One region of the Micromonospora sp. NPDC048868 genome, then DNA from elsewhere that is predicted to be linked to it. Evidence: riboswitches for the same ligand, from Rfam matches in the RefSeq annotation. Region 1 holds a riboswitch; each other region holds the start of a gene.
The links. A riboswitch is a leader RNA that binds a small molecule or an ion and turns the genes downstream of it on or off. The one in region 1 is predicted to bind cyclic di-AMP.
Positions count from the first base shown of each region.

Region 2: it holds a riboswitch for cyclic di-AMP, as region 1 does, so the genes downstream of both, ACGFNF_RS18375 (NlpC/P60 family protein) here and ACGFNF_RS27505 (coiled-coil domain-containing protein) in region 1, are expected to answer to the same signal.
Region 3: it holds a riboswitch for cyclic di-AMP, as region 1 does, so the genes downstream of both, ACGFNF_RS10905 (C39 family peptidase) here and ACGFNF_RS27505 (coiled-coil domain-containing protein) in region 1, are expected to answer to the same signal.

Region 1 is NZ_JBICUN010000024.1:79,619-89,763, reverse strand. Features, by position in the region: gene ACGFNF_RS27515 (helix-turn-helix transcriptional regulator) at 1-90, opposite strand, end outside; gene ACGFNF_RS27510 (carbonic anhydrase) at 302-1,054, shown strand; gene ACGFNF_RS27505 (coiled-coil domain-containing protein) at 1,152-2,168, opposite strand; cyclic di-AMP (ydaO/yuaA leader) riboswitch at 2,172-2,303, opposite strand; gene ACGFNF_RS27500 (YibE/F family protein) at 2,470-3,819, opposite strand; gene ACGFNF_RS27495 (hypothetical protein) at 4,295-4,945, shown strand; gene ACGFNF_RS27490 (DUF305 domain-containing protein) at 5,026-5,652, shown strand; gene ACGFNF_RS27485 (metal-sensitive transcriptional regulator) at 5,829-6,131, opposite strand; gene ACGFNF_RS27480 (cation transporter) at 6,282-6,491, shown strand; gene ACGFNF_RS27475 (hypothetical protein) at 6,521-7,519, shown strand; gene ACGFNF_RS27470 (heavy metal translocating P-type ATPase) at 7,528-9,780, shown strand; gene ACGFNF_RS27465 (CsbD family protein) at 9,944-10,117, shown strand.
Region 2 is NZ_JBICUN010000010.1:181,206-191,350, reverse strand. Features, by position in the region: gene ACGFNF_RS18385 (NlpC/P60 family protein) at 98-1,093, shown strand; gene ACGFNF_RS18380 (N-acetylmuramoyl-L-alanine amidase) at 1,172-3,196, opposite strand; cyclic di-AMP (ydaO/yuaA leader) riboswitch at 3,435-3,568, shown strand; gene ACGFNF_RS18375 (NlpC/P60 family protein) at 3,581-4,621, shown strand; gene dcd (dCTP deaminase) at 4,676-5,254, opposite strand; gene ACGFNF_RS18365 (pyridoxamine 5'-phosphate oxidase family protein) at 5,333-5,884, shown strand; gene ACGFNF_RS18360 (zinc metalloprotease) at 6,025-7,011, opposite strand; tRNA gene ACGFNF_RS18355 (tRNA-Gly) at 7,349-7,422, shown strand; gene ACGFNF_RS18350 (MFS transporter) at 7,630-8,832, opposite strand; gene ACGFNF_RS18345 (DUF1062 domain-containing protein) at 9,083-9,577, opposite strand.
Region 3 is NZ_JBICUN010000005.1:315,018-325,162, reverse strand. Features, by position in the region: gene ACGFNF_RS10915 (polysaccharide pyruvyl transferase family protein) at 1-456, opposite strand, end outside; gene ACGFNF_RS10910 (acyltransferase family protein) at 768-2,006, shown strand; cyclic di-AMP (ydaO/yuaA leader) riboswitch at 2,326-2,466, shown strand; gene ACGFNF_RS10905 (C39 family peptidase) at 2,695-3,540, shown strand; gene ACGFNF_RS10900 (alpha/beta fold hydrolase) at 3,646-4,389, shown strand; gene ACGFNF_RS10895 (CDP-glycerol glycerophosphotransferase family protein) at 4,456-6,183, opposite strand; gene ACGFNF_RS10890 (D-ribitol-5-phosphate cytidylyltransferase) at 6,220-7,722, opposite strand; gene ACGFNF_RS10885 (ABC transporter ATP-binding protein) at 7,867-8,682, opposite strand; gene ACGFNF_RS10880 (ABC transporter permease) at 8,675-9,571, opposite strand; gene ACGFNF_RS10875 (TetR/AcrR family transcriptional regulator) at 9,723-10,145, shown strand, end outside.

The DNA of each region.
Region 1 (10,145 bases):
GGCGATGGCGAGCAGCACGTGCCCGTGGTTGGTGAGGAAGGTCCAGTTGCGGGTGCTCCCGTTCTCCCCTGTCGTCGCCATGCCCGCCATCGTATGGCCCCTGCTTCGTGTTTTCCTGCGCGCCCTCGCGGCCGACGGACGCGCGGCACCCCGACCGCCACCGCGCCGGGGCCGTCGAACATATGAAATGCATATCACGCATCCCTTGACGTATCTTGCAGTGCGTGTGACGGTGGTGGCAGCCCGCGTCCAGCGTCGGCCCGGGTGACCAGGCCGTTCACGTGAGGTAGCGAGGTGTGGGATGAGTCGTCCCGGATCGCCAGGAAGCCAACCGGGCCCGGAGCGGACGCTCCCGGCGCCGGCCACGGGCGGGGCCCCGGCCGACGTCGGCACCGCGATCGCCGTCCCCGCGAGTCCCGAGCAGGCGCTCGCCGAGCTGCACGCCGGCAACCGGCGGTTCGTGACCGGCGCCCCGCGCCACCCCAACCAGGACGCCGGGCACCGCGCCGCGGTCGCCGACGGGCAGCACCCTTTCGCGGTGATCGTGGGTTGCTCCGACTCCCGGCTCGCCGCCGAGATCATCTTCGACCGCGGCCTCGGTGACCTCTTCGTGGTCCGCACCGCCGGGCACACCATCGGTCCCGAGGTGCTGGGCAGCGTGGAGTACGCCGTCACGGTCCTGGGCACGCCGCTGGTGGTGGTGCTCGGTCACGACTCCTGCGGGGCCGTCCAGGCGGCTCGTGCGGCGGACGCCACCGGCACCCCGCCGGTCGGGCACCTGTGCGCCGTGGTGGACGCCGTGGTGCCCAGCCTGCGCCGGGCCGCCGCCGAGGGCGTGCACGACATCGACGGCATCGTCGACATCCACATCGCGCACACCGTCGAGGCGATGCTGGGCCGCTCCGCCGTCCTCGCCGCGGAGGTGGCCGCCGGCCGCTGCGGGGTGGTCGGCATGTCGTACCGGCTGACCGCCGGCGAGGTGCGGACGGTGGCCGAGGTGCCCGCCCGTACGGCCGACGCGCCGGAGGCGGCGGCCAGCGCCGCGCTCGCCTGACTCCGTTCGCCCGGCAGGTCGTCGCGGCGGGCCCGCACGACGACAGAGGGCCGCTCCCGCGTCCGGCGGGGCGGCCCTCTGTGTACGTGTGTCCCGGCTAGAGCAGCGACACGTGGACGTGGTCGGTGTGGTTCGACGGGCCGCTGTAGGAACTCCAGCCCGTCGCCGGGAACCAGATCTGTCTGTTCCAGATCACGTAGTAGATGCCGAGCCGGTCGGCGTTGCGGACCAGGAACGCGGTCAGGTTGTTGCCGTACATGTAGGTGTCGTCGTTGTGCCAGGGGGAGAAGCCGCTCCTCTGCAGCGACCAGTCGCAGGCCCGGCCCTTCGGGTGCTCGTACGGCCCGCCGGGGCGGTAACAGCCGACGAACCGGTTGAAGCCGGCCCGCTTGACCTCCTTGTACATGTGCAGGGTGCGCGCGGTGATGCGGCCGGAGGTGGTGGGGTCGTCCTCGGTGGGTGACAGCGGCGTCCAGTCGCCGTCGGCCGTCCGCCCCGGCGCGATCTTCGCCACCGGCGAGGTGGCGACCACCTTGCCACTGGTCAGCCCTCTGCCGCCGACCAGCGCGAGCGCCTTCTCCGCCTCCCGCTTGCCGCGCGCCATCTCGTTCGTCAGCTTCTGCTGTTCGCGGACCTCGGTGTCGAGCGCCAGCTTGGCCTGCTCGGCGCGGTCCTTGACCGCGTTCACCTCGGCGAGCTTCTTGGAGTTGACCAGGTTGAGCTCGTCGAGGGCGGCGGCGCGCTTGACGAACGAGTCGGGGCTGGCGGTGTCCAGCAGCATGGACACCGCGCCGATCCGCCCGGTGCGGTAGGACTGGGCGGCGATCTGGCTGACCTGGGGGGCCAGCGCGTTCAGTTCGGCCTGCGCCCGGGAGACCTCCAGGGCCAGTTCGAGCTGGCGCTTCTTCGACTTCGCCAGCTTCGCCTTGGCCTGCACGTAGGACCGGTTCCGGGCCTCGATGAGGTCGTCGAGCAGCTTGGGCTCGTCGTCCCCGTGCCCGGAGGGCTTGGGCGGGGTGGGCGCGGCCGCCGCCGGGAGAGGCCCGGCGAAGACCGCCAGAGCGGCGAGTACGGCCACCACGGGCGTCAACCAGCGGCGTAGGGGTGCCGTCACAGTTTTCCCTTCCGTCGACCGCCGACCGGGTTAGCTGACGGGTTCGGGGCGGAAGTGGCCCCTACCGCTGTCGCGGATTCACCCCACGTACCTGGGTCCCCGGTTCGCCTCGCGGCGATTGGGCGGCGGCACCGCAGGCGCCGCTGCGCGCCTTCGGCGGTGACCGGCAGCGAGGTTACCCGAGAACGCTCCCGGGGATCTACGTCCCTAAGCCGACTAAATGCGTTATTTCGTAATGGCGGACGGTGACCAGTGACGCGTTTATCAGGCTGAACGTCCTGTTCGGTCACGCTGAGGAGCGTCACCATGCGGTGTCCGTACTTCTGCGCCCGTCGGGCCATCCGGCGGGAGCGGCGGACGGCGTGTCCCCACGCGGCCCGCTGAGGGCCTCCAGCGCCTCGGACCGGTCGGCCGCCGGCCGGGGAGTCGGCGCGGTCGCGGGCGCGGCGCGGTCGGTGGCGTCCCCGCCGCGTCGGCCGGCCGTGGTCACCAGGGCCGCCAGCGCGGTGGTCAGCGGCACGGCGGCGATCAGGCCCAGGGTGGCGACCGCGCTGCGGACGATCTCCTGGGCGAGGAACTCGCTGGTGAGAAGTTGGGTCACCGCCCGCGAGTCGGCGGTCAGCAGGAGCAGCACCGGCAGCGAGGCGCCCGCGTACGCCAGCACGATGGTGTTCACCGTCGAGGCGATGTGCGCCCGGCCGACCCGGGTCGCCGCCCGGTAGAGCTGCGTCCGCGACAGCCCGGGGTTGGCGTGCGCCAGCTCGGTGACCGTGGCGGCCTGGGTCACCGTGACGTCGTCCAGCACGCCGAGGGAGCCGATGATGATCCCGGCCAGCAGCAGCCCGTGCAGGTCGACGTCGGCCTGGTACATCGACAGCGTGGTGGCGTCCTCGGAGCCGAACCCGGTCAGGTGGGTCGCGGCGGTGGCGATCGTGCCGAGGACACCGGTCAGCACCAGGCTGCCCAGCGTGCCGAGCACGGCGACCGAGGTCTGCGCGGTCACGCCGTGGGTCAGGTAGAGCACCACGAACATGATCAGAGCGGCGCCGACGACCGCGACCAGCAGGGGCGGGTTCCCGGCGCTGATGCCCGGCAGCACGAAGGTCAGCAGGATGGCGAAGCTCGCCGCCAGCCCGCCCAGCGCGGCCAGCCCGCGCCACCGCCCGAAGGCGACGATGGCGGCCGCGAAGAGCGCCACCAGCCAGACCAGCGGCTTGCCGCGCTGGTGCTCGGCGATGTTGTAGGTGCTGGCCGTGGGGTCGGCGGGGTCGGTGAGCTCGACCAGGATGATCTCGTCGTCCACGGCGACGGTCGGCGCACCGGGCCCGGCCGGGATCGGCGTCTGGATCTGCTGGCCGGCGTCGGGGCCGTCCTGCACCCGTACGGTGACCGTGCCGCAGGGGCCCTGCGGCGCGTCGGGGCTCCCCTCCGGGGCCTCCGGGGCGGGCGGGCACGGCTCCGTCACCACCCGGGTCACCGTGCCGTGATAGCGGGGTGCGTCGGTGCCGGTCGCCGGGTCGGGCGCGTCCCACGGCCACAGCACCAGGGCGGCGATCAGCGTGGCGACGAAGAGGGGCACCACCGTCGCGACGAGGATCCGCCGCACCCTCGGCGGGGCGGACGGAGCGGGACGGGTGTGGTCGGCGCCCAACGTGAGTCTCCCAACGAGTCCAGGGCGGGGTACGGGCCGGCGGGCCGGTCGGTTCAGCGTCGCCACGGGTGCGGGGGCGGGAACCGCCTCCACGTGGCACTGTGGTCACGTGCCGTGGCCGTCGGCTCCCGTCCGGCGACGGACGGTCGGCGCTATCGCCCGGCGGAGGGCGCGGCGCGGGTGGTGCGGAGTCCGGAGGGCCACCGGCCGAATGGTAGCCACCCCGGCATCGGGGCGCAGGTCGTGCTGGTGGTGTCGCGGCGCGGACCTTCGCCCGCCCGCCCGGCACGCCCACGCGCGGGACCTGCGCGCGCCCAGCCGCCCAGGTTCGGCTGCCCACGCGCGGGACCCATACGTGCCCGACCGGCCCACCTGCGCCGTTGACGCGCGGTAACCAGTGCCGGCCCGCACACGTGCGGGGGCCGGCCGTGGGTGGTGCCCCTGCGGCACGGGCCGACGCGCTAGCGTGAGGGACGTGCGGACGACGGTGACGGCGGCGCGTGGCGCGCGGCTCCTGCTGCTCGTCGGCACGCTGCTCGGGCTGGCCGCGATGCACACGATCGGCCACGACTCGCACCAGACGGGTCATCCCGCGAACCCATCGGCGCACGCCGCCGCCGCGCCCGGCCCGCACGCCGCCGCCGCGCCCGGCCCGCACGCCGCCGCCGCGCCCGTTCCGCACGCCGCTCCCGCGCCCGTTCCGCACGCCGCTCCCGCGCCGGCACGGCACGCCGCCCGGGTGCCCGTCGTCTCCGCCAGGCACGCCGCTGTGGTGTCCGCCGCGCATGCCGCTCTCGCGCTCGTGCCGCCCCCGCGGGACGTCGGCGCCCCGCACGCCGCCGGGCCGGCCCTCCAGACCGTCGTGGGCTGTCCCGGGGGCTGCGCCTCCGAGGAACTCCTGCCCGCTGGCGGCCGCACGGGGGGAGGGCTGCCCGGGTGGGGCGTGTGCCTGGCGGTGCTGGGCGCGTTCACGGCCGCGCTGCTGCTGGCGGCGCTGCTGTCGGTCCGCGTACGCGCCGTCGACCCGACCGGGGGCAAACCGGTCGGCGCCTTCCCGCCGCCCCGGGCCCCGCCGCCCCGGCCGGTCGGTCTGCGGCTCGCCACGGTCTCGGTGCTGCGCAGGTAGGACGCGTTCGACGCGGTGCGGTTGCACGCCGTTCCGCGTCCCCGTCATGCCGCGTACGTTCCGACACCGAAAGGTTCACCATGACCACTCGTACCCTCGCGCGCCGTGCCGCCCTGGCCGGCGTCGCCGTCACCGCCGCCCTCGCCCTCGCCGCCTGCGGCGGCGACGACCACTCGTCGCCGGGGGCGGGGCACGGCACCCCCGGCACCGGCGGGCCGGCCGCCACCGCCACCGGTGCGGCCGCGTTCGGCGATGCGGACGTGATGTTCGCCCAGATGATGATTCCGCACCACCAGCAGGCGGTGGAGATGGCCGAACTGGCGCCGACGCGGGCGGCGGATCCGGAGGTCAAGCGGCTCGCCACGGAGATCAAGGCCGCCCAGGGACCCGAGATCGCCACGATGAGCGGTTGGTTGGCGGCCTGGGGGCGGCCGGTGCCGTCGCCGGGCGGCATGCCGCACATGGACCACGGGATGCCCGGCATGATGTCCGACGCCGACATGGCGAAGCTGGCGGCTGCCACCGGCCGGGAGTTCGACCGGCAGTTCCTGACCATGATGATCGCCCACCACGAGGGCGCGATCACCATGGCCCGCGACGAGCTGGCCCGGGGCGTGAACGCGGAGGCCAAGGCACTGGCCCAGCAGATCGTCAGCACCCAGCAGACGGAGATCGACACGATGCGCAAGATCCTCGGCCGGTTCTGAGTCGCCCGCCCCGGCGTCCCCGACCGGGGGCGCCGGGGCACCGTGGCCGTACCGCCCCGGGGGCGCCGGGGCGCCGCCATTGGATCCGGCCGGGAGGGGCCCGGCGCACGGATCCTTCCGGGAGGGGCCCGGCGCACGGAACCGGTGCGCCGACGGACGAAGGAACCGGCCGGTGGTCAGCCGCGCTTCATGAGGCGGCCGACGGCGGCCATCATCTCGGTGGCCATCTCGTCGGCGCGGCCCTCGGCCGCGCCCTCGCGCATGCAGTGCCGGGCGTGCCCGTCGAGCAGGCCTAGCGCGACCTTGTCCAGGGCGGCCTGGATCGCGGAGATCTGGGTGAGCACGTCGATGCAGTAGCGATCCTCGTCGACCATCTTCTCGATGCCACGGACCTGCCCCTCGACGCGGCGCAGCCGCGCGAGCAGCTGATCCTTGGTGGCGGTGTAACCCCTGGTCGGGGTGGGCGTCGGTGTGGTCATGGGGTCGAGGATACCGTACCCCTCGGGGGTATGGTACGTTCGCTCGTGACCGGGATACCCCCACCGGGTACCGGTACGTGGCACAGGCACCGGTCCGCCTCCGATTTACCCCTGGGGGGTATAGGCTGGGGGCGTCGAGAGGAGAGTTCCATGATCACCACGACGTACCAGGTGCAGGGCATGACCTGCGGGCACTGCGCCACCGCGGTCAGCACCGAGGTCGGCGCGATCCCTGGCGTCAGCGACGTCCAGGTCGACGTCGCCGCCGGTCAGGTCACCGTCACCAGCGAAGGTCCGTTGGAAACCGACACCGTGCGCTCCGCCGTCGACGAGGCCGGCTACGACCTCGTCGGCGCCTGACAGCGGGCACGGGGGAGACGAGGCACACCATGAACACGGCGACGAAGCTGAGCGGTTTCGCCCTCGGCCTCGCGGTGGTGTTCGGCGCGACGTACGGGGTCGGCCGGGTGGCCGACCCCGTGGCGCCGCCCGCCGAAGCCCCGCACGACGCCACCGGGGGGCACGGGAACGGCGGCGAGGACGGACACGGGGGCGACAACGGCGCGGCGGCGCACCTGCCCGGCGGGCTGCTCGTCTCCGACCGCGGCTACACCCTGCGCCCGGTGGACGCCCCGGCCGGGCAGTTCGCCTTCCAGGTCACCGGCCCGGACGGCCGGGCGGTGACCGCGTACGACGTGGCGCACGACAAGCGCATGCACCTGATCGTGGCCCGCCGCGACCTCTCCGGCTTCCGGCACGTGCACCCCGAGATGGCGTCGGACGGCACCTGGCGGGTCGACTCGCCGCTCGCCGGGCCCGGCGTCTGGCGGGCGTTCGCCGACTTCACCCCGACCGGGGGCGAGGCGCTGACGCTCGGCGTCGACGTGACCGTCCCCGGCGCGCTGACCGGGCGACCCCTGCCCGCCCCGGCGACCAGCACCACGGTCGACGGCTACACCGTCACGCTCGCCGGCGCCCCGGAGCCCGGCCGCACCGCCGAGCTGACCCTGACCGTGAGCCGCGCCGGCGCGCCGGTCACCGACCTGGAGCCCTACCTGGGCGCGTACGGCCACCTGGTGGCGCTGCGCCAGGGCGACCTGGCATACCTGCACGTGCACCCGCACGGCGAGCCGGGCGACGGCCGGACGCGGCCCGGCCCCGAGGTGAGCTTCTCGGCGGAGATGCCGTCGGCCGGGGCCTACCGCCTCTACCTGGACTTCAAGCACGGCGGCGTGGTGCGCACCGCCGAGTTCACCGTCGTCGCCGGCAGCCCGACCGCGCCGGGTGTACCGGCGGCGACCAGCTCCCCGACGGCGGGCACGCCCGCCGCCACGAGCTCCCCGACCGCCGGCGCCGACCACGGCGTCCCCGGTCACGGGCACGACTGACGGGAAGCATGATGACCACCAAGCCCTTGCTGACGGCACCGAACCAGATCGAGCTGGCGATCGGCGGGATGACCTGCGCCTCCTGCGCGGCCCGGATCGAGAAGAAGCTGAACCGGATGGACGGGGTGACCGCCACCGTCAACTACGCCACGGAGAAGGCCACCGTCCGGTACGCCGACGAGGTCACCCCGGATGAGTTGATCGCCACGGTGGAGAAGACCGGCTACACGGCGGCCCTGCCGCCCCCGCCCACGCCCGCCGGCGGCGAACCGGCCGCCGAGCCGGTGGACGAGCTGCGCGGCCTGCGTACCCGGCTGTGGGTCTCGGCCGTGCTCACCGTGCCGGTGATCGTGCTGGCGATGGTGCCCGCCTGGCAGTTCGACTTCTGGCAGTGGCTGTCGCTCACCCTGGCCGCCCCGGTCGTGGCCTACGGCGGGCTGCCCTTCCACCGGGCGGCCTGGATCAACCTGCGGCACGGCGCGGCGACCATGGACACCCTGGTCTCGCTCGGCACCCTGGCGGCGTTCGGCTGGTCGGTCTGGGCGCTCTTCCTCGGCACCGCCGGGACGCCGGGGATGACCCACCCGTTCAGTCTCGCCATCAACCGCTCCGACGGCGCCGGCAACATCTATCTGGAGGCGGCGGCCGGCGTGACCGTGTTCATCCTCGCCGGCCGCTACTTCGAGGCGCGGGCGAAGCGGACCGCCGGCGCGGCCCTGCGGGCCCTGCTCGAACTCGGCGCCAAGGACGTCGCCGTGCTGCGCGGCGGCACGGAGACCCGGATCCCGGTGGACCAGCTCGTGGTGGGGGACCGGTTCGTGGTGCGGCCCGGCGAGAAGATCGCCACGGACGGCGTGGTCGACGAGGGCACCTCGGCGGTCGACGCCAGCATGCTCACCGGCGAGTCCGTCCCGGTCGAGGTCGGCCCGGGCGAGCCCGTGGTCGGCGCGACCGTCAACGCGGGCGGCCGGCTGGTGGTCACCGCCACCCGCATCGGCGGTGACACCCAACTGGCCCAGATGGCCCGGCTGGTCGAGCAGGCACAGACCGGCAAGGCGGCGGTGCAGCGGCTGGCCGACCGCATCTCCGGCGTCTTCGTGCCGATCGTGATCGCCCTCGCGGTGGGCACCCTCGGCTGGTGGCTCGGCAACGGGTCGGGCGGCACCGCCGCGTTCACCGCCGCCGTGGCGGTGCTGATCATCGCCTGCCCGTGCGCCCTCGGGCTGGCCACGCCGACCGCCCTGCTGGTCGGCACCGGCCGGGGCGCGCAGCTCGGCGTCCTGATCAAGGGGCCGGAGGTGCTGGAGTCCACGAAGCAGGTGGACACGGTCGTGCTGGACAAGACCGGCACCGTCACCACCGGCCGGATGACGCTCGTGGACGTGGTCCCGGCGGCCGGCGAGGAGCGCGCGGAGCTGCTGCGGCTCGCCGGGGCACTGGAGTCGGCGTCCGAGCACCCGATCGCCCGGGCCGTCGCCGCCGGGGCGGCCGAGGCGGGCGTCCTGCCGCCGGTGACCGGTTTCGCCAACGCCGAGGGGCTCGGCGTGAGCGGGACGGTCGACGGCCGGGAGGTGCTCATCGGTCGGCCCCGGCTGCTGCGCGAGCACGGCCTCGACGTACCGGAGGAGGTCGCGCGGGCGGCGGCCACGGCGGAGGCCCAGGGGCGGACGGCGGTGCTGGCCGGCTGGGACGGCCGGGCCCGCGGGGTCCTCGCGGTGGCCGACGTGGTCCGACCGACGAGCCGGGCGGCGATCGCACAGCTGCGCGCGCTCGGCCTGACGCCGGTGCTGCTGACCGGCGACAACACCACCGTCGCCCGTGCCGTGGCCGCCGAGTTGGGCATCGACGAGGTGGTCGCCGAGGTGCTGCCGGCCGACAAGGTCGACGTCGTGCGGCGGCTCCAGGACGAGGGGCGGGTGGTGGCGATGGTGGGCGACGGGGTCAACGACGCCGCCGCGCTGGCCCAGGCCGACCTCGGCCTGGCGATGGGCACCGGCACGGACGTGGCGATCGAGGCGTCCGACCTGACCCTGGTCCGGGGTGACCTGATGGCCGCCGTGGACGCGATCCGGCTCGCCCGGCGCACCCTCGGCATCATCAAGGGCAACCTGTTCTGGGCCTTCGCCTACAACGTGGCGGCACTGCCGCTGGCCGCCGCCGGCCTGCTGAACCCGATGATCGCCGGCGCCGCGATGGCCTTCTCCTCGGTCTTCGTGGTCGCCAACAGCCTCCGGCTGCGGGGCTTCCGCCCGGTCTCCTGACCCTCCGCATTGTGCCGCCGGCCCCGTCCGTCAGGGGCCGGCGGCACCGGTCGTGGCGGGCCCGGCGGCCTGCCGGCTGGCGGCGGTGGGTGACCGGACGGTTGGACGGTGGCGGTGCGGGGTATTCGAGGGGCGTACCGGCACCGCCAATCCGGAGGTTGACATGGGTTTCGAGGACAAGATCAACAACACGACCGAGGACGCGGCCGGCAAGCTGAAGGAAGGCGCCGGCCGGGCCACCGACAACGAGCGGCTCGAGGCCGAGGGGCGCAACGACCAGGCCAGCGCCAAGCTCAAGCAGGCCGGCGAGAAGATCAAGGACGCCTTCAAGAGCTGACCCGCGTACGCGCCCTCCGCCGGACCGG
Region 2 (10,145 bases), on a different contig from region 1:
GGGCACCGGCCGCTGTGGGTCGTCTGTCTCGCCCCTCTTCCCTCGCGCGAGGCGCCAAGCGGCCGGGTTGCAAAAGGAGTCGGTGCCGGTGGCAACCATGCCCCCTCATCGTCACGCACCGGGACGGTCTGCTCGTCGGGGTGGCCTGCGCAGGGTCGCCCACCGTCTGCTCACCCTGGTCGCCGCGGCGGCGGTCGGCGCCGGCATGCTGGCCGCGCCCGCCCACGCCGAGCCCTCGGTCGACGAGATCGAGGCCGCGATCGACCAGAAGTGGCGGCAGCTCGAGCCCACCATCGAGCAGTACAACAAGGTGCGGGCGCAGGTGAAGGTCAACCGCAAGAAGTCGGAGGACCTGCAGAAGAAGATCCAGCCGTTGGCGCTGGAGAGCGAGCTGGCGATGGACCGGGTCGGCGATCTCGCCTCCCGTTACTACATCTCCGGCCCGTCCCACGACATCGGCGCGCTGCTGGTCAGCGCCAAGCCCGACACGCTGACCGAGCAGCTGACGCTGCTGGACCGGCTGGCCGCGCAGGAGCGCAAGCAGCTCGAGGGTGTGACCCGGGTCCGCCAGAAGTACGACGCGGAGAAGCAGAAGCTCGACACGCTGATCGTCTCGCAGACGAAGCAGCAGAACGAGCTGGCGGCGAAGAAGAAGCAGATCGACGCCGACATCAAGAAGCTCGAGGCGTCGATGCCAGTGACGACCGTCAAGACGGAGAAGTGCCCGACCATCAACGGCGTGGTCAGCGAGAAGGCCCGCACCGCGATCCGGACCGCCTGCGCGCAGGTCGGCGACCCGTACGTCTGGGGTGCCACCGGCCCGAACTCGTTCGACTGCTCCGGCCTCACCCAGTACGCCTACAAGGCGGCGGGGGTCCACCTGACGCACTTCACGGGCGCGCAGTGGAACGAGGGCAAGGCCATCCCGCGCTCCGAGGCGCGCCCGGGTGACCTGGTCTTCTTCTTCAGCGACCTGCACCATGTCGGCCTCTACCTCGGCAACGACAAGATGGTGCACGCGCCACGGGCCGGCAAACCGGTGAACGTCTCCAGCATCAACACGATGCCGGTGGCCGGGTTCCGCCGGCCCTGACGGGTCCGCTCGTCCCGCACCCGCAACGACACGAGGCCCCCGGTCGGATCGACCGGGGGCCCTCGTCGTGCGGTGGGATCAGCGGGGCGCGCCCAGCGGGGACGGCACCAGGTTCACGTCGTCCAGGTTGACGTACATGATCCGGTGACCGAACTGGACCTGCACGTACCTGTTGTCGCCCCGGACGACCGTCTGGTCGTGGGGGGCGGAGCCGTCGAACGTGGTGGCCCGGTAGTACTCGCCAGCGAGCAGGTTGCCGACGGCGTACCGCTGGCCGGCCGAGAGCGTGTACTGCAGTGGCGAGATCGCCTGGTACGGCACGCCCTCCGGGTACGCGGCCTGCTCCGGGTAGGCCCGGCCGTACACCGGGATGGTGGCCTTACCGGCCTTCGGGGTCACCACGAACCCGACGGTCCACTTCGCCGTCGGCTTGGCGGCGGGGTTGTGGAACCACCCCTTCTGGCCGAGGTACCAGATGGCGGTCCAGTCGCCCTGCACCTCGGCAAGCGCGTACGTCTGGCCGGCCGAGACGCGGGCGCCGTGGTCGGAGACGTACGTGGTGTTCGGGGTGCCGTCGGGCCGCAGCGCGATGTCGTTGACCAGCGGCGCGTCGTGGCTCGGCGCGTTGTGCAGGAACAGCGCGGAGGAGCCGCGCAGCGGGCAGGGGGCCGTCGCCGGGGGCGGGTTCGGCACGCCCGGAGGCTGCCGGTTGCAGCCGGTGAACGGCGGCTGGTTGGTGGCGAAGTCCGGGTCGATGGTGACCAGCCCGGTCCGGTGCGTGCCGGTCGACTTGAACGGCGCCTTGAGCAGGTCGAAGTAGTGCGACCAGTTCCAGTACGGTCCCGGGTCCCAGTGCATGCCGCGTACGTTCGCGGCGACGGTGCCGGGGACGTTGTCGTGCCCGATGATGTGGTTGCGGTCCAGCGGGATGTTGTACTGCCGCGCCAGGTGGCGGACCAGCTTGGCGGAGGTGCGGTACATCGCCTCGGTGTACCAGGTGCCGTGCCCGGCGAAGCCCTCGTGTTCGAGGCCGATGGACTTGGCGTTCACGTACCAGTTGCCGGCGTGCCAGCCGACGTTCTTGGTCTTGATGTGCTGGGCGATGTGCCCGTCCACCGAGCGCAGGGTGTAGTGCCAACCCACCCGCTTCGGGTCCTTGACCAGGTTGACGCTGGGACCGAAGTAGCCCTCGGTGTCGTGGATGACGATGTACTCGATCTTCTGCTGGGTGGGACGGTTCCCCAGGTCGTGGTTGCCGTAGTCGCCAAGGGTGGGGCCGTAGTTCTCGTACGGCGCCGGGATCCACTCGCAGGAGATGTCGTCCGGGCACTCCAGCCCGTCCGGCCGGGCGAGCTTGCGCAGGTTCAGCCGGTCCAGCCAGGAGCGGTTCGGCTGGACCGCCTGGCCGGCCAGCGTGACCCGCTGCCCGTCGTCGGTCACCCGGCTGTCGCCCGTGGCGATGGTGGCGTACACCTCGTTGGCGAAGGCCGCCGCGGCGTCGGCGCTGTCCGCGCCGGAGTACCGGGCCACCGCGCCGTACCAGGCCGCCGGGTCGGTGCCGGCGCCGACCGGGGCGCCGATCTCCTTCTGGTACGCGGCCAGCAGCGCCGCGCCGCCCCGGATGTTCGCCGTGACGTCCGTCCGCAGCGACTCCTCGCTGGCGCCGGTCAGCCCGGCGGCGGCGTCAACGGTCCGCAGCGCGGCCTCGGCGGGAGGCGTGGCGGCTGGCGGCTCGCCGGCCTCGGCCAGGGACGGGCGGGACTCGTCGCCGCGCGGGTCCTCGGTGCCCTCGTCGTGGTGCGTGCCGCCGGCGAGGGCGGCGACGTGCTCGGCGTCGGTGAGGTGCATCGGTCCGTAGCCGCCGCTGGTGCTCGGCGTGCCGGCGTTGGTGTCCCAGCGGGACTGCAGGTAGGAGACCCCGAGCAGGACGCTCTCCGGTACGCCGTACTCGGCGGCCGCGGCGGCGTACTGCTGCTGCCGGTCGTTCACCGGCGCTGCCGCGGCGGCGGACCCGGCGGCGGTGAGCGGCGTCGTCGCCATGGCGGCGGCCACGGCGGCGGCCAGCAGGACGCGTCTGCTCCTCGATGTCGCTGACAGGTGCATCAGACCCCCAGTTCGGACGGGCAAAGGTGGGGTCACCTTCGCCCCGCCCGCCGCCTCTGGTCAATACTTTCCCGCCAGACACTTCAGAAGGAAGGAAATCTTCGTCGCCCGGGTTGCGGATCCGCCCGATCCGGGTGGGTACGGAGTGTCACCGCCCGTAGGGTTGCGGATCGATAACGGTCGTCTCTACTCTGGTCCTTCGTCGGCCGGTGACATTCCGTCCAACCAGGGCGGTGACGGTCCGACACCGCCGAGTCGCTCCCGAGCGAGCCGGGGACCCAGGTTCCCCGGGGTGAATCCGCAGTCCTGCGGTAGGGCGCCCCTTCCCGCCCGAACCCGTCAGCTAACCCGGTAGGCGGTACGGAAGAAGGAGTACGAAGCCCGGTGGCACACCATGCCCCGCGGCCACCGTCGGCCCGGTCGGCCCTCGCCGACCCGGTGACGGCTGCGCCGCGCCCACGCTGGTACCGCTGCACCACCGCCCTCGCCGCCCTGGCCGCGTTCGCCGTCGTCCTGACCGGCGGCGCCACGGCGGCCCACGCCGAACCGACTGTCGCCGAGATCGAGCGGCAGATCGACGAGGACTGGAACAAGCTCGAACCGATCATCGAACGGCACAACGCCACCCGACAGGACCTGGCCGCCAGGCGGAAGCAGGCCGACGCGCTCGCCGCGCAGATCGGGCCGCTGGAGAAGCAGGTCGACCAGGCGATGGAGAAGGTCGGCGCGTTGGCGGCCCGCGCCTACAAGGGCGAGAACGTCTCCGCCGTCAACGCCCTGCTGGGCAGCCGCTCACCGAGCGAGATGATCGGGCAGCTCGAACTGCTCGACCAGTTCGCCCAGCACCAGCAGCAGGACGTGCGGCAGGTCGCCGAGCTGCGCGACCGGCTGGCCGCCAAGAAGGCGCCGCTGGACGAGATGGTCGTCCAGCTCGGCCGCACCGAGGCTCAGCTCGCGGCGAAGAAGAAGCAGATCAACGCCGAGATCGACCGGTTGCAGAAGCTTCGGCTGCGGGTCTACGGCAACGGCGGCGGTGGGCCGCTGCGTCCCGCCCCCTGCCCGGCCGGCTATCCCGGCGGCCCGGCCGGCACCGCCGTGAAGTTCGCCTGCGCGCAGATCGGCAAGCCCTACGTCTGGGGTGCCGAGGGGCCGAACTCGTACGACTGCTCCGGCCTGATGCTCGCCGCCTGGGCGAAGGCGGGGGTGTCGCTGCCGCACAACGCCGCACAGCAGCGCCGGGCCACCGCGTCCGTCAGCCGGGGCGAGCTGCGCCCGGGTGACCTCGTCTTCTACTACAGCGACCTGCACCACGTCGGCATGTACGTCGGCGGGGGCTGGGTGGTGCACGCCTCCCGCGCCGGGGTGCCGATCAAGATGAAGAAGGTCGACGACGGCCCGATCCACAGCTACGGCCGCCCCGGCTGAGACGCGCGGAGGGCCTCTGCCCGGCGGGGGTCCTCCGCACGCCCGCGGGTCGGGTCAGCTGGTCGGCCAGGTGCGCCACTGCTGCCACGAGCGGCTCGGGGTCGGGCCGCGCTGCCCCTGGTAGCGCGAGCCGTAGACGGCCGAGCCGTACGGGTGCCGCGCCGGCGACGAGAGCCGGAAGATGCAGAGCTGGCCGATCTTCATGCCCGGCCAGAGGGTGATCGGCAGGTTGGCCACGTTGGACAGTTCGAGGGTCACGTGACCGGAGAAGCCCGGGTCGATGAAGCCCGCCGTGGAGTGGGTGAGCAGGCCCAGTCGGCCCAGTGAGCTCTTCCCCTCCAGCCGGCCGGCGAGCTGGTCGCCGAGCGTGATCACCTCCAGCGTCGAGGCGAGCACGAACTCGCCCGGATGCAGCACGTACGGCTCGCCCTCCGGCACCTCGACCATCGACGTGAGGTCGTCCTGCTGCTGCGCGGGGTCGATGTGGGTGTAGAGGTGGTTGTTGAAGACCCGGAAGAGCTTGTCCAGGCGTACGTCGATGCTGGACGGTTGCACCAGCGCGGGCTCGAACGGCTCCAGCGCGAGCGTTCCCGCCTCGATCTCGGAGGCCAGGTCGCGATCGGAGAGCAGCATCCGCACACCTTAGCGACCGACACGCGTGACCTGCGTGTCGGAGTGCATCTTCGTACAATTGTTCGATAGAATGCCGGCATGGCTTCCTGGTCCGAATTCGCCGCCGACGAGCCCCGCCTCGCCGACGGGATCCGCCTCCTCATGCAGCAGTACGGGCCGGGCTTCGGCTACCTGGCCACCGTCCGCGCCGACGGCGGCCCCCGGGTGCACCCGGTCTCCCCGGTGATCACCGACGAGGGGCTCTTCTGCTTCGTCGTCGACTCGCCCAAGCGGCGCGACCTGGAGCGCGACGGCCGCTACGCGCTGCATTCGTTCCCGCCGGAGGAGAGCGACGACGAAGCCTACGTCGCCGGCCACGCCCGGCCGGTGACCGACCCGGCCCGGGTCGCCCGGCTGGCCCGCAGCCACCGGGCCGCGCCGCAGGTCGACTGGCGGGTCTTCGAGTTCACCGTCGACGTGGCGATGCTGGCCCGCCGCGAGTCCGGCGTCGCGGGCGGCGCCAGCGAGTGGCACGGCCGGCCCGCCGTCCAGGTGTGGCTCGACCCCCGCGCGGCCGCCGCCGGCACCGCGCTGGTGCCCGAAACCCGGTCGGGGCGCGTCGGCGACCACGCCGCCCGCCCCGCCGCCTGAGACGCGGTGCGGCGCCCCGGGCCGTCCCCCTCCGGGGCGCCGCACCGTGACCACCGCCCGACCCCCGCGTGCCCGGCCGCACAGACGCCGGTGCCGGCCCCGTCGAGCGAGGCCGGCACCGGTGCAGTCGTACGGCGTGACTACGCCGCGCGGTACGCGTTCCAGGCGGTCAGCATGCGGCTGGCCTGTCCGGCGGTGAACTGGTACATGCAGGAGTCGTAGCTGTAGTCCATGAAGTTGGTGATCGGGTCGACGCCGGGGGCGGTGCAGGTGTTCCGCCCGGTCGGGCAGCCGGAGGCCGGCGACGCCTCGGCAGCGGTGTCGCTGACGCTGTCGCCCGAGCCGGAGCAGCCGCCCTGGAAGGTGTGGTAGAGGTTCAGCCAGTGGCCGACCTCGTGGGTGCCCGTGTCGCCCTGGTTGTAGTTGGTGGCGGTGCCGCCCGGCAGCGACTCGCTCAGCACGACGACGCCGTCCATGCTGCTGAGGTTGCGGGTCGGGAAGGTCGCCCAGCCGAGCAGGCCGTTGCTCAGCTCGCCCAGGTAGATGTTGAGGGTGTTCTTGCCGCCCGTACGCAGCGAGGTCTTCATCGACCGCTCCGCCGAGGAGCCCGACACGATCGGGTACCAGGACGGGTTCGTCACCCGGTTGATCTTCTGAAGCTGGAAGCTGAACGCGGTGGACGCGCCGCCGGTCGCCCCGCTGAACGACTGGTTCAGCACGTTGATCTGCGAGTTGACCATCGAGTCGGGGATGTTGCCGCCGGCCCGGGTGCTGTTCTCCTGGATCACGTGCACCACCACCGGGATAGAGACGGTGGCGGCCATCGTGGAGGCCCCGGCACCGGCACGGAACCGGGCCCGCTCGCGCAGCGCGGCGGCCATGTCGGCCTCGCGCTCGCGGGTCTCCGCGAGGGTCAGCTCGTTCGGCTCGTGCTTGGCGCCGCTGCCCGGCTTGACGCGGGCGTCCGAGTGGACGTCGGCCGGCTCGACGCAGACCTCGGTCGGGGCGGCGGAGAAGGCCGAAGCGGCCGGTACGACACCCACGGCGGCGGTGCTGAGCAGCAGCGCGAGGGTCGTCGACGCGACGCCGGCCGTACGCCGGGTCAGCAGGTTGGGACGGAGTCCCATGGGCCCACCTCTTTCTGGCGGCGCGACAGGGGGTATGTCACGCCGTGACTGGAACGTTGGGCAGACGTTACAACCCATCGAAGGATTTGAGAACGCCCATATGTTGCCGCGGTGGAAATTTCCCTGGCAGCGGCCGGGAAGCGGTGGCGCGGGCGGGTGGTGATGGGGCTGAGGATGGCCCGACTGGGGTGGCGGCGTGGCGGGCGGCGGCGCGGAGCGATCTTGGTAGGTTCAGGCCCCTCCGGGGGCCGTTAGCTGCCAAGATCGCGGCGCCGGGTGGTGTCGGAGGGGTACCTGGGTGCAGCGTCGTGACGACTCAGGTACAGTGGTGCCGCCTGCGGGTGTAGTTCAATGGCAGAACATCAGCTTCCCAAGCTGACAGTGCGGGTTCGATTCCCGTCACCCGCTCCACGCGAAAGGCCCTGGTCAGGACACAGATCCCGACCGGGGCCTTCGACGTTCCCCGAGTGCACGACTTCACCGCTGAGGACGCGGCGACCCACCTGCTGAAGCTGGTGCGACGCAGCCCGTGATCAGGCCACGGGCCGCTATCGGCGTCGGCTACTCTGCGGCCATGCCGTCGTCCGGGTCATCGGGCTGCTTCGGCCCGCCTTTCCGTCACGGCGAAGCGATCACGAGTGGGCCCCGACGTCCCAGCTCCCACACGGTGAGCGCGAAGCAGCAGAGCACCGCTCCCGCGATCGTGACCGCTGTCCAGCCGCCTGCGGACCAGAGCGTGGTCGCGGCGGCGGAGCCGATAGCAGCACCGATGAAGTTGCCGGTGGCCAGCGCCGTGTTGAGCCGGCTGCGGGCCTCGTGGGACAGGGCGAACAGCCGCGCCCGGTTGAGGAGAGCCTGCGTCTGTAGGGCGACATCGATCATGATGATCGCGATGATGATGAGTACGACGGAGCGGCCGGCGAACGCCGCGACGACGAAAGCGCCGAGGGCCAGTGCCCAGGCCGTGCCGGTGGCCGCGAGCGACCAGCCGCGGTCGTGCAGACGACCGCCGTGCAGACCGGAAAGGACACCAGCGAGGCCGGCCAACCCGAACAACCCGATCACCGCTACCGGGTACCGGAACGGTGGGCCGCTGAGCAGGAACGTCAGCGCCGTCCAGAACAGCGAGAACGTGGCGAACCCTGTGGCGGCCAGGACCAGCGTCCATCGGGCTGCCCGCTCCCGCATGACCACCGCGCCGATCGAGGCGATGAGCTGCGGGTACGGCATGCGCGTCCGCGGTGCCAGCGGTGGAGTCGCGCGGTAGAGCACGACCGCGAGCAGGACGGCGACGACCGCGGCGAGGACGAAGATCGTACGCCACCCGGCGGTGCCGGCGACGAACCCGCTGATCGTGCGGGAGGCCAGGATCCCGGTGAGGGTCCCGGACCCGACGACGCCGACGATCCGACCGCGGTGGGCGTCGCCGGCCAGGTCCCCGGCGAGCGGTGTGAGGACCTGCCCGGAAATCGTCGTCACGCCGAGCACGCCCAGTGCGAGGAGGAGCAGGCCGATCGACGGCGCCAGCGCGCACAGCAGCAGCGCGGCGGCCGAGGCCAACAGCATCACCGGGACGAACCGGCGGCGGTCCAGGACGTCACCGAGCGGTACGAGCAGCAGCACGCCGACGGCGTACCCGATCTGCGTCGCGGTGACGAGCCAGCCGGCTGTCGCGGTCGCGGCGCGCAGGTCGCCTGCAATGAAGCCGAGTAGCGGCTGCGCCCAGTACAGGTTGCCGATGGCCACTCCCGCCGCCAACGCGAACAGGAACGTCAACCGACGGCTCATCTCCGACGGCGGTGCCCTGCGGGGTGCTGCCACCCTGCAACGCTAAGGCGCGGGATCAGGGCGCGGGGACCCAGCGAGGGCCTGAGCGTGGCAAGGCTGTGCACCCGCCGGAATGCCCACTCATTTCCCGGCACCATCAAGCCAGGATTGCAGTAGACGGCAACGAGCGGATGTTGTCAGAAGTGGGGACAAGGGCGAGCCGGCCCATGTCCCCACTTCTGATTCCCGCTATATGCGTGTGTGGCGTGGTAGCGGCTGTGACTCGGACCGCTGGGAGTGCAGATCAGTTCATCGAGTCCCTCATCATCACGACGAAAGTGAATCCGGTGCTCGTCGGACGACGCAGGGAGATGTCACACTTGATCCGGCGCAGTACCTCGTTTCTGCTGAGGCGGAGCCCTTGCGCGATGAGCCGCTCCGGGCGGACCGGCACCGGATCCTCGAAGTCGACCTCCACCTGCAGGGGCCACGCCTCGTCGAGCTGTGCCGGCGGGGTGTCCAGACGCCAGGCCCCCTGCCAGTCCAGGGTGTACCGGTTGCGCCGGGCGAGCAGCGGATCCAGCAGCGTGGCCGCCACGAGCTCCGGATCGTTGGCGTGGTAGCCGTCGAGTAACGCCGGATCGAGGGATCTGACCGACGCCCGCTCGTGCACGGTAAGTTTGCTCGTCCGATTGCAGGACACGCAACGGACCAACAGCCACACGTCCAGCAGCTTGCCGTTGGCGTTGACGCGGAACCTGCCCTCGCCGGTGGTGGCCGACTCCGACCGGCAGTCCACGCACCGTAACGACAGCAGAGGAAGCCTGGTCCGGCGAACGATCCAGGGCAGCACAGTATGAGGTTGTGAAGACATGATGATCTCTCTGAAGACCTGACACGAGGCCGATTGCGCGCGGCCTCAAGCGCTGCATGAACGGGCGCACGCGGGCAGCCCGACAGAACCGACGGGAGGGTCGGCCTGTAGATGCGCGGAGGAAGGCGTCAGGTCTAAAGAGCGGGCGGGGTCACGCGGTCTGTCCTCTGTCCTCGCTGTGACGGGGCATCGGCAACCTACGGAACGCGGAAGGAGGGCTCAAACGGTTTTCCGGCTCGGAGAGCGATCCGCATGCGGGGATGTCGCTATCAGCGGTCCGCCGACGCCCCCCGACCCGGCGACAACATGTCGGCTGCACGCTCATGCCGCGATCAGCGCGCCCGGGGGTGTGACAGATCAGTTTGCGGACGTCTGTCGTATATCAGTCGGCGGAGGGCATTCGCGCGTGCTGCCGCGTCCGCATTGGCCAGAGACCGGCGATCGGGACCAGGCTGTGGCGACCGCGTGCCATCAGCCCCGGGAATTGCCGGCG
Region 3 (10,145 bases), on a different contig from region 1:
GTCACGGGTGATCTCGCCACGTACGCCGATGCTGTGCGAGCGGTCGAGTACCGCCCGTACGAAGCGGGTCACGACGTCGTCGATGGGGCGGAGGTACTCCCGGTCGCCGTTGACGTCGGTCTGGACGCCCACCCCGAGCACCACCACCGGGATCTTCAACTGCTCGATGAGCTTCGTCATGGCCTCGACGCGGTGGGCGTAGCTGCGGCGGAAGGCGTTGGCGAGCGGTACGACGTAGACGTCGTACCGCTCGTTGATCATGTCGGCGTCGCGCGGGTCGATCCTGAACTCGGTCGAGGTGATCTCGGCGGTGGCGGTGCGCAGGAGCTTGTGGGCGGCGTGGCTGAAGACGAGGTTGCCGTTGTTGTCGCCGATCCAGTTCCGCTCGTGCGTCTCCTCCGGCGAGTAGACGTCGAACGGGCCCTTCTTCGCCCGCATCAGGATTCGCTTGTGCATTCGCCCGCCTCTCGTCACCTCCGGGTCTGGGAATACTAGCCACCCGTTCGGCCGCAACCCGGATGCCCGCCACCGTCGTCACGGATGGGGACGCAACGGTCACGGAGGGACGGGAGGAACGGGATTCCCCCACGGGACAGAACGGGCACTCGCGGACGGGACGGAACAGAGCCTCAGGCCCGGCGGGTAGGGTGCCCGGCGGGGCGGCGCCGACCGGTGGACCGCCACGGAGCCCCTTCGGGGGCGCCTGAGGACGGGGTCGAGGAGGAGACGTACGTGCTGGTGACCCTGCGGATCGTCGGGATGCCGGCATGAACGACGCCGCGACCGTCGCGCCGGCCGCCCGGCCCGCGTCCCCGGCCAGCCGCCTGCCGTCGCTGACCGGGCTGCGCTGGGTCGCCGCCCTGCTCGTCTTCGGGTTCCACGTCGCGACGATGGGCATCATCGCCGAGCCCGGCCAGAAGGCCGTCGTGGACTGGGCCTTCGCCCTCGGGCTGTCGGGCGTGCAGTTCTTCTTCATCCTCAGCGGCTTCGTGCTGGTCTGGTCGGCCCGACCCACCGACACCCGTCGGGCGTTCTGGCGGCGCCGGGTGGCCAAGATCTGGCCGAGCCACGTGGTGCTGTGGGTGGCGGCCCTGGCGGTCGCGGCCTGGTTCGCCGACCCCGTGGACCGGTTCGTCGCGGTGGAGAACCTGTTCCTCCTCCAGGCGTGGGACCCGCGGCCGGGCCACTTCTACAGCATCAACACGGTCAGCTGGTCGCTGTCCTGCGAGTTCTTCTTCTACCTCTGCCTGCCGTTGGCGCTGCCGCTGATCCGCCGGGCCCGGCCGTGGGCCCTGTGGGCCGTCGTGGTCGCGGTGCCGCTGCTCATCCTGGCGCTCTGGCCGGCCCAGGTGCTGGTGCCCGAGGAGAGCCGCTGGTGGTTCACCCAGATCTTCCCGCCGGTGCGGTCGCTGGAGTTCTGGATGGGCGTCGCCGCCGCCGAGCTGATGCGGCGTGGCCGGTGGCGCGGGCCGGGCCTGCCGCTGGCCAGCCTGCTCTTCGTGGCGACCTGGGTGGTCGCCGCGCAGTGGGTCCGCGCCGAACTGTGGGCGGCGCTGCTTTCGATCGCGTACATCCTGGTCATCGCCGCGGCGGCGGACGCGGACGTGCGCGGGCGGCGCTCGCCGTGGCGGTCCCGGCCGATGATCTGGCTGGGCGAGGTCTCCTTCGCCTTCTATCTGGTGCACGTCCTCGTGATGATCACCGTCCTGCGGCTCACCGGTGACTGGGGCGTCGGCTTCACCGGCTGGTGGGGGCTGGCGGTGGTGCTCGGCTTCCTGCTGGTCAACCTGGCCCTGGCCGGCCTGTTGCACCGTCTCGTCGAGACGCCGATGATGCGGCTGCTCACCCCGCGTAGGCCGGCCCGGGCGCCGCGGGACGGGGACGCCGCCGGGCAGGACCCCGGCGGCCCCGGGGCGGCGCCGGGGGACCGGGGCAACGCCGTGCCGCGCCCCCGGGCCGCCGATCCGCAGGACGACCACCGGACGACGTACGCCGACTCGCGCTGAGCGCCCCCGGCGGCCGGAGAGTCCGGGCGACGAATCCCCACCGTTTCGGTGACGCCGGTCACCACGCCGTCGAACCGGTCATCGGGCGCGGCCCGGTCGATTCCAGCCGGGGTTTCGGCGCCGATGTCCGCCACTTGTCCCGTTGTCGCCCCAAGGTGCGTGCAGAAACGGTCGTCCCATTGAGTCGCGTCAGTGGCGAAGTGCCCGCAAAAATTGTCTCCCGATCAAGGTTTAGGCAGGTGGGACGGGGTTGGCAGGGCGCGGACCGGCCAGTAATGTCGGCGCGTCCGGTGCGGTACCCGATCGCCAGAGGCGACGCCGCGCCGACCCGCCTAATCGTGAACGACGAACCGGGGACCCAGTGCTCGTTGGGGTGAATCCGTGGGCCGTGGGCCCGTGGTAGGGCGTTCTTCCCGCCCGAATCCGTCAGCTAACCCGGTCGGCGGTGTCGGAAGGAGTTCCATCTTCATGCCACACCCGTACACCCCTCGGCTGTGCCGCCGTCTCCACGGCGCCGCGGTGACCGCGCTCGTCCGCCCGCAGGTCATGAGCTGACCCACCGGTCACCGTCCGTCGCCCGGCGTCCCGGGCGCATCCCCTGAGTGGTCCACCACCCGCCCGGACTCCCGTCCGCGCGGCGGTCCGCCCTGCCCTCGGCGCGGACCGACGGCCGCTCACCCCCGAGCCCGTGGAGGAAACCGTGAAGCACCACCTCAAGCGACAGTTGCGTCGCCTCACGTCCGAGCGTCCGTACCAGCTGGCCGCCGCGTCCGCCGCGGCGCTCGTGCTGGCGTCGGGCACGGGCGCGCTGCTGGCCGGAGCCGACGAGGACCCCGCCGTCGCGCAGGCCCCGGTGGCCGCCACCGAGCTGCGGGACGACGCCGCGGCCTCGCGCAGCCAGGCCCGGGTCGCGCCCGCCCCGTCCAGCGCCGCCCCGGCCGCGTCCAGCGCCGCCCCGTCGGCCAGCGCGTCCAGCGCCGCCCCGGACCCGGACCTGACCCGCAAGCCGGCGCCGCCGAAGCCTCCGGCCGCCAAGAGCCTGGACTACGACTACCAGGCCCAGACCACCTTCTACAACTGTGGTCCGGCGGCCGTCCGGCACGCCCTCAGCGCCGCCGGCATCGCGCGCAGCCAGGACGCCCTCGGTGCCCAGCTGGGCACCGACCAGATGGGTACCGACTCGGCCCAGGACACCACCCGCGTGCTGAACGCGACGGTGAAGGGCGACCCGTACCGGACCCGGATGATCCCCGGTGGCGCCGCCACCCCGGCCCAGATGGACCGGCTCCAGGCCGACGTCGTCGCGGCCATCGCCGACGGGCGGGGCGTCGTGGTCAACGTCGCCGGCAGCGCCACGGACACCGACGGCGGCTGGCACTCCTTCCCCGGCGGCCACTACGTCGCGGTGGTCGGCTACCAGGACGAGGGGCGGCTGGTGAAGATCGCCGACTCGGCGAACCCGGCGACCGCGTCGTACTGGATGAGCACCATCGCCCTGGCGAACTGGGCCGCCACCCGCGGCTACTCCGCCTGAGCGACTCCGTCGGGCGTCGGCTCCCCACCCGGGGGGTCGGCGCCCGATGTCGTGTCCGGGTCACGGCCCTCGCCCGCGGCGTCCGACGGGTGGCACACTGCGCCCATGGTCGATGAGTCGGGTGACGGGGCCGGCCGGCGGGTGCTCCTGCTGCTGCACGGCATGGGCGCGACCGGCGACGTGTGGCTGCCCTGGGCGCCGCTGCTGGAGCGTCGGTGGGCGGGGCGGTGGCTGGCGCCGGACCTCGCCGGCCACGGCTGGTCGCCGCCGCTGCCGGAGTACTCCTTCCCGGGGCTGGCCGCGCGGATCGGCGCGGGGCTCGCGGCGGGGGACCGGCTCGTCGTGCTGGGGCACTCCCTCGGCGGGGTGGTCGGGCTGGCGCTGGCCGCCCGGGGCGCCGGACTGCCCGTCGACGCCGTCGTCGGGCTCGGCATCAAGGCCGTCTGGTCGCCGGCGGAGCTGGCCAAGGCGGGTGAGTTGGCGGCCCGGCCGGTGACCTGGTTCGCCAGCCGGGACGAGGCGGCCCGCCGCTACCTGCGGGTGGCCGGCCTGACCGGGCTCTTCGCCCCGGAGCACCCCGTCGTGGAGGCGGGGCTGCGGCAGGTCGACGGCCGCTGGCGGCTGGCGATGGACCCGGCCGCGTTCGGCGTGGGCGCGCCGGAGCTGCCCGCCCTGCTGGCGGCGACCGACGTGCCCGTGCTGCTGGCCCGCGGCGAGCACGACCCCATGGTCACCGACGCCCAGCTCACGGAGCTGGGGGTGCCGGTCGCCGTCCTGCCCGGCCTCGGGCACAACGCCCACGTCGAGGCCCCCGAGGCGGTCCTGGACCTCGTCGAGCCGTACCGCTGACGTGCCCCACGAACGGCCCGGCCCACAGGTCCGCCGTCGCGACCGGTCTGCCTCCCGACCGGGGCGTCAGGTGGCGGGGGAGAGGGTCGCCTCGTCCGGGTCGAGCGGCAGGCCGGTCGCGCCGCCCGTGCGCGGGGCGGGCGTCTTCCAGCCCTCGTCGAGCTGGCGCCGGGCGGCCTCCAGGAACGCCTCGGCGTACGACTCGGCGGGGAAGTCGCCCAGGTAGCGGCTCCGGGTGGCCCACCGCGCCGAGGCCAGCGGATCGGTGTCCAGCAGCGCGGTCAGCACCTCGTCCACGTTCGCCATGTCGCGCCGCAGCACGTAGCCCGACCCGGCGAGCGGGAACTGCTCGGGGAACCGGTCACCGGAGTCCACCATGTCGGTCACCGCGTACGGCTTGCCGGAGTAGAGGTAGTCGGAGATCACCCCGGACACGTCGGAGACCAGCGCGTCCGAGCGGTTCACGCACTCGGTCAGGGTCAGCTCCCGGCTGGCGGCGGCCCCGAAGACGTGCTGCCGGCCGCTGCGGGCCCGGTCCGCGGACAGCAGCTCGGTGAGCCGGCCCAGCTGCCGGGCGGACGCCGGGTTCTGCGAGGTGTACGGGTGGGCCCGCAGGATCACCGTCGCGCCCCGGTCGAGCAGCCGGCGCAGCAGCGTCTCGGCCACCGGCAGGGAGCAGTAGTTCGCGTCCGCGTTGTGCCCCGTCCAGGTCGGCGTGTAGAGCACTGTCGGGTTGGCCCGCCCGTGCGCCGGCTCCGGGCGTACCTCGATCGACTCGACCTGCGGGCGGCCGACGACGACGAACTTCTCCGCCGGGATGTCCACCCCGGCGCGGGCGTACCGGTCGACGGCGGCCTGGCCGGCGACGAAGATCCGGTCGAAGATCGCCGAGACCGGGTTGGCGCTGGGGGCCTTGTCGCTGTCGCCGTGGTGCAGCTGGACGTGGGTCAGCTGGGTGTAGCGGATGCAGTGGCTGTTCTTCGCGCCGTGGTTGACGTAGAACGCCACCCGCAGGCTCGGCACCAGCGCCTCGTCCATGGCCCTGGTGGTGGGGCAGTAGACCACGGGCGCGCTGGTGGCCGCGGCGACCAGGGGCAGGAACTCCGGCTCGCGCACCATCACCAGGAACGGCCGGCCGATCCGCTCCAGGTACGGCAGCCACATGGTGACCTGGTACTCCGAGCCGGGCGGCGCGGAGAAGTGGAGCAGGAACTCGGGCTGGTGCCGGCGCAGCGCGCGGGACACCGCCGAACCGCCGGCCCCCGGCCGGAACTTGCGCCGGGCCAGGTCCAGCCCGACCGCCGCGGCGCCGGCGGCGACCAGGGCGACGGCCGCCAGCGCGACACCGGCCGGCAGGCCCGCGACGGCCGCCAGCGCCAGCAGGGCGAGCAGCCCCGCCAGCGCGTCGCCGAGGCGGGTGGCGACCAGCGGCGTCCACGAGCGCACCGGCAGGTTCGCGGCGCGCACCTCCAGGCCGCCGGCGTCACGGAGCGGGTTGACCAGCAGCACCAGCCCCAGCAGGGCCAGTGCGGTCACGGCCAGCGCGGGATCGAACCCGGCGTCGAGGCGGCGGGCGTAGCCGACCAGGATCGCCGCCGCGACAAGCGTGGTCTCGGCGGCGTTGTCGGCGCCCGGGCGCACCCGCCGCTCCCAGGTGGCCGCCGCGAGGGCGGCCACGGCCAGCCCCAGCCCCCAGCCGGTCGCGCCGGTCAGCGCGACGACGAGGAACGCCAGCACCGCCAGGCCGGTGGCCAGCGCGCGGGCGAGCAGCTTCCGAACCAGGTCACCACGCATGTCGGCTCCGTTTCCCGCCGTGGCCCGAAATCCGCGTCAGCCGGCGTCGGCCGGGCTGGCGTCCCGCTCGACCCGCGCCGGCCCCGGCTGGGCCGGCACCTCGCCGGGCGCGCGACGTACGTCGATGACCTGGCCGGTCAGGTCCGAGATCAGCACGTCCAGCGACGCCTGGGCGACGGTCTCGGCGGCGAGCAGGGTGTGCTCCGGCTCCTCGCCGAACGCCTTGGTGCGCATCGGCGTCGCGGTCCGCTCGGGGTTGACGCAGTTGACGCGTACGCCGAACTCCGCCCACTCGTCGGAGAGCGCCTGGGTGAGGTTGACCAGGGCCGCCTTGGTGGAGGAGTAGAGCGCGTAGTCGGCGCGGCCCCGGGTGTAGGAGCTGGAGGTGTAGAGCAGCAGCTGGCCCTTGGTCTGCTGGAGGTAGGGCAGCGACTGGCGGGCGACGATGACCGGCCCCACGAAGTTGACCTGGAGCACCCGGTCCATGGTCTCCTGGTCCATCTCGGACAGGGGACCCTTCTCCAGGACGCCGGCGGTGACCACCACGTGGTCGATCCGGCCGGTGGCCTCGAAGGCGGTCTTCAGCGCCGCCCCGACGTCCTCGGCGCGCTCGACGTGGGTGCCGGTGCTGGAGCGGCTGAACGGGAAGACCTGCGCGCCGTAGCGGCGGGCCAGCTCGGCGAGGTCGTGGCCGATGCCGTAGCTGCCGCCGAAGATCACGATGGTCCGGCCGGTCAGCTCCTCGGTGTAGCTGCGCTCGTCGGTCACCCGGGGCGCCTGCGCGGCGGCGAGCTGGAACAGCTTGTCCGCCAGGTGCACGTCGACCGGGTGGGTGACCTTGATGTTCTCGTCGGAGCCGTCGATGACCTTGATCGGGGTGCCGGGCAGGTAGCGCAGCACCACCCCGCAGTCGTCGGTCGCGGCGAAGTGCGGGTCGTCCTCGGCGAGCCGGTAGGCCTCGCGGATGGTGCCCGAGCGGAACGCCTGCGGCGTCTGGCCCCGGCGCAGCGAGGAGCGCACGGGGATGTCGGTGATGCAGTCGTCCTCGTCGACCTGGACGATCGTGTCGGCCGACGGGATGGCCACGTCGACCGCCGAGTACGTCCAGAGCGCGTTCACGCACTCCCGCACGATCCGGCCGCTGACCAGGGGCCGCACCGCGTCGTGGAAGAGAATGTTGCAGTCGCCCTCGCCGACGGCGTCGAGCGCGATCCGGGTGGTGGCGTTGCGGGTGTCGCCGCCCTCGATGACCTTGGTGACCTTGCGGAAGCCGGCCTTGTCGACGATCTGCTGCGCGTCGGCGACGTGACCGGTGGCCATCAGCACGACGATCTCGTCGATCTCGGGCGCCGCCTCGAAGACCGCCAGGGTGTGCTCGATGATCGGCTTACCGGCGATCTTCAGCAGCTGCTTCGGGATGCCGAGGCCCAGCCGGGTCCCGGTGCCGCCGGCCAGCACCACCGCCACCGTCCGCGAGGGCCGCCACGGCGCCGGGTCCTCCGGTGCGGCGTCCGGGTCAGTGGTGTGGTCCTGCGTCATTGCCGAAGCCTCACTCTCAGGGTGCGTGAACAGAAGGTTCCGCCCGTGCGGCGACCGGATGAACCTTAACGCGCGGACCGCGCCGCCCCCACGGGGCGACGCGGTCGGCCGGCACCGGGCGGATGCCGTACGTGCGCCGTTGCGCTACTTGCCGCTGAACGCCTCGTACTCCCGGACGACCTCGTCGGTCGGGCCGTCCATGCGCAGGACGCCCGATTCCAGCCAGATCGTCCGCTCGCAGGTGTCCCGGATCGAGGAGAGCTGGTGGCTGACGAGGAACACCGTGCCGGCGCCCTCCCGCAGCTCCCGCACCCGCCGCTCGCTGCGCTTGCGGAAGATCTTGTCGCCGGTGGCGAGGGCCTCGTCGATGAGCAGCACGTCGTGCTTCTTGGCGGCGGCGATGGAGAAGCGCAGCCGGGCCCCCATGCCGGAGGAGTAGGTGCGCATCGGCAGCGAGGCGAAGTCGCCCCGCTGGTTGATGCCGGAGAAGTCGATGATCTCCGGGGTCCGCCGCTGCACCTCCTCGGGCGACATGCCCATGGCCAGGCAGCCCAGCACGACGTTGCGCTCGCCGGAGAGGTCGTTGAGCAGGGCCGCGTTGACCCCGAGCAGCGAGGGCTGCCCCTGCGTGTAGACCGCGCCGCGGTTGACCGGCAGCAGGCCGGCGATGGCGCGCAGCATGGTCGACTTGCCGGAGCCGTTGCTGCCGATCAGCCCGACCGCCTCGCCCCGGTACGCGGTGAAGCTGACCCCCTTGACCGCGTGCACCTCCTGGATGTTCGGCGCCGAGGTGCGGCTCATGATCCGCTTGAGCGCGCCGACCGGGCCGCCGCCCCCACCGGCGCCCTTGTGGATCCGGTAGATGACGTGGGCGTCGTCCACCACCACGGTGGGGATGCGCTCCTGCACCTTGGGCAGCGTCACCGTCACGTCGTTGGACGACTCGAAGTGATCAACCACGGCCGTACTCCTGTTCGCCTCGCCAGAAGTAGATGAAACCTCCGACGCCCATCACGATCGCCCAGCCCAGCGCCGTCACCCAGAGCTGGGGCAGGGAGGAGCTGAGCGTCGGCGTGTTCTCCAGCAGCGAGACCCGGGCCAGCTCGATGTAGACGAGCGCGGGGTTGAGCTCGACCAGCCTGGAGGCCCAGGAGGGCAGCTGCTCCTCGAAGAGCGCCACGCTGTAGAGCACACCGGAGCCGTACATCCAGGCGCGCATGACGAAGGGCATGACCTGCTTGAGGTCCGCCAGCTTCGAGCCCATCCGGGCCATCGCCATGGTCAGCCCGGCGTTGAAGATCGTCTGGAGCAGGATCGCCAGCGGCAGCATCAGCCAGGCCAGGGTGATCGGCTCACCGGTCACCAGCACGATGAGGACGAGCACCACCATCGAGCCGAGCAGCTGCTGGAACTGGGTGATCGTCACGGCCAGCGGCAGGCAGGCCCGGGGGAAGTGCAGGGCCCGGATCAGGCCCAGGTTGCTGGTGATCGACTGCGTGCCGTTCTGCACCGCGGTCTGGGTGAAGTTGAAGATGAACAGGCCGGTGCAGAGGTAGGCGATGAAGTTCGGGGTCCTGTTCTGCTCCAGGACCACGCCGAAGATCAGGTAGTAGACCGCCGCGTTGGTCAGCGGGGTGAGGACCTGCCAGAGCTGCCCCAGCCGGGCGTTGCTGAACGACGCCACCAGCTTGGCGTTGGCGTACGCGGCGATGAAGTGCCGGTAGCGCCAGAGCTGCCCCGCGTATTCGCCCAGGGACGGCCGTTCGCCGGCGAACCGGAGACCGTAGCGCTGGGCGAGCTGGGCCCCGGTGAGCCCGGAATCCGGGTCTGCCACCGTGGTGTTGGCCATGGTTAGGCGCTCCGATCTCTTTCGTGCCAACGGGTTGCGCGCGACGACGGGAGAGCGTGGCCAGTGCGGAGCGCCGCCTCGTCGCCGGGCGAACCGTAGTGGAAAACACGTCGGGACGCAACCGTACCGTCGCTGCGCTACATTGTTGCACGTGAAGACCGATAAGAGGCGGGTGCCGGCCGGTGCGGCGGTGCTCCGTGACGACATCACCACGGCCATCCGCCGCGCGGTCACGCAGGAGCTGGCGGAGGTCGGCTACGGACGGTTGTCGATAGAGGCGGTGGCCCGGCGGGCCGGGGTCAGCAAGACGGCGATCTACCGCCGGTGGCGCTCCAAGCTCGAGCTGGTGCTCGACATGGTCTCCGCGGTCGCCGGCCGCAAGCTGCCGATGGTGGACGCCGGCAGCCTGCACGGCGACGTGGAGCTGCTGCTGCTCGTGGCCGCCGGTGCGCTACGTCACCCGCTGGCCTCGCAGATCATCCCGGACCTGCTCGCCGAGGCGGCGCGCAACCCGCAGATCGCCGAGACCCTCCAGCGGGCGCTCACCGGCTACCAGGACCGGGTCGGCGAGCTC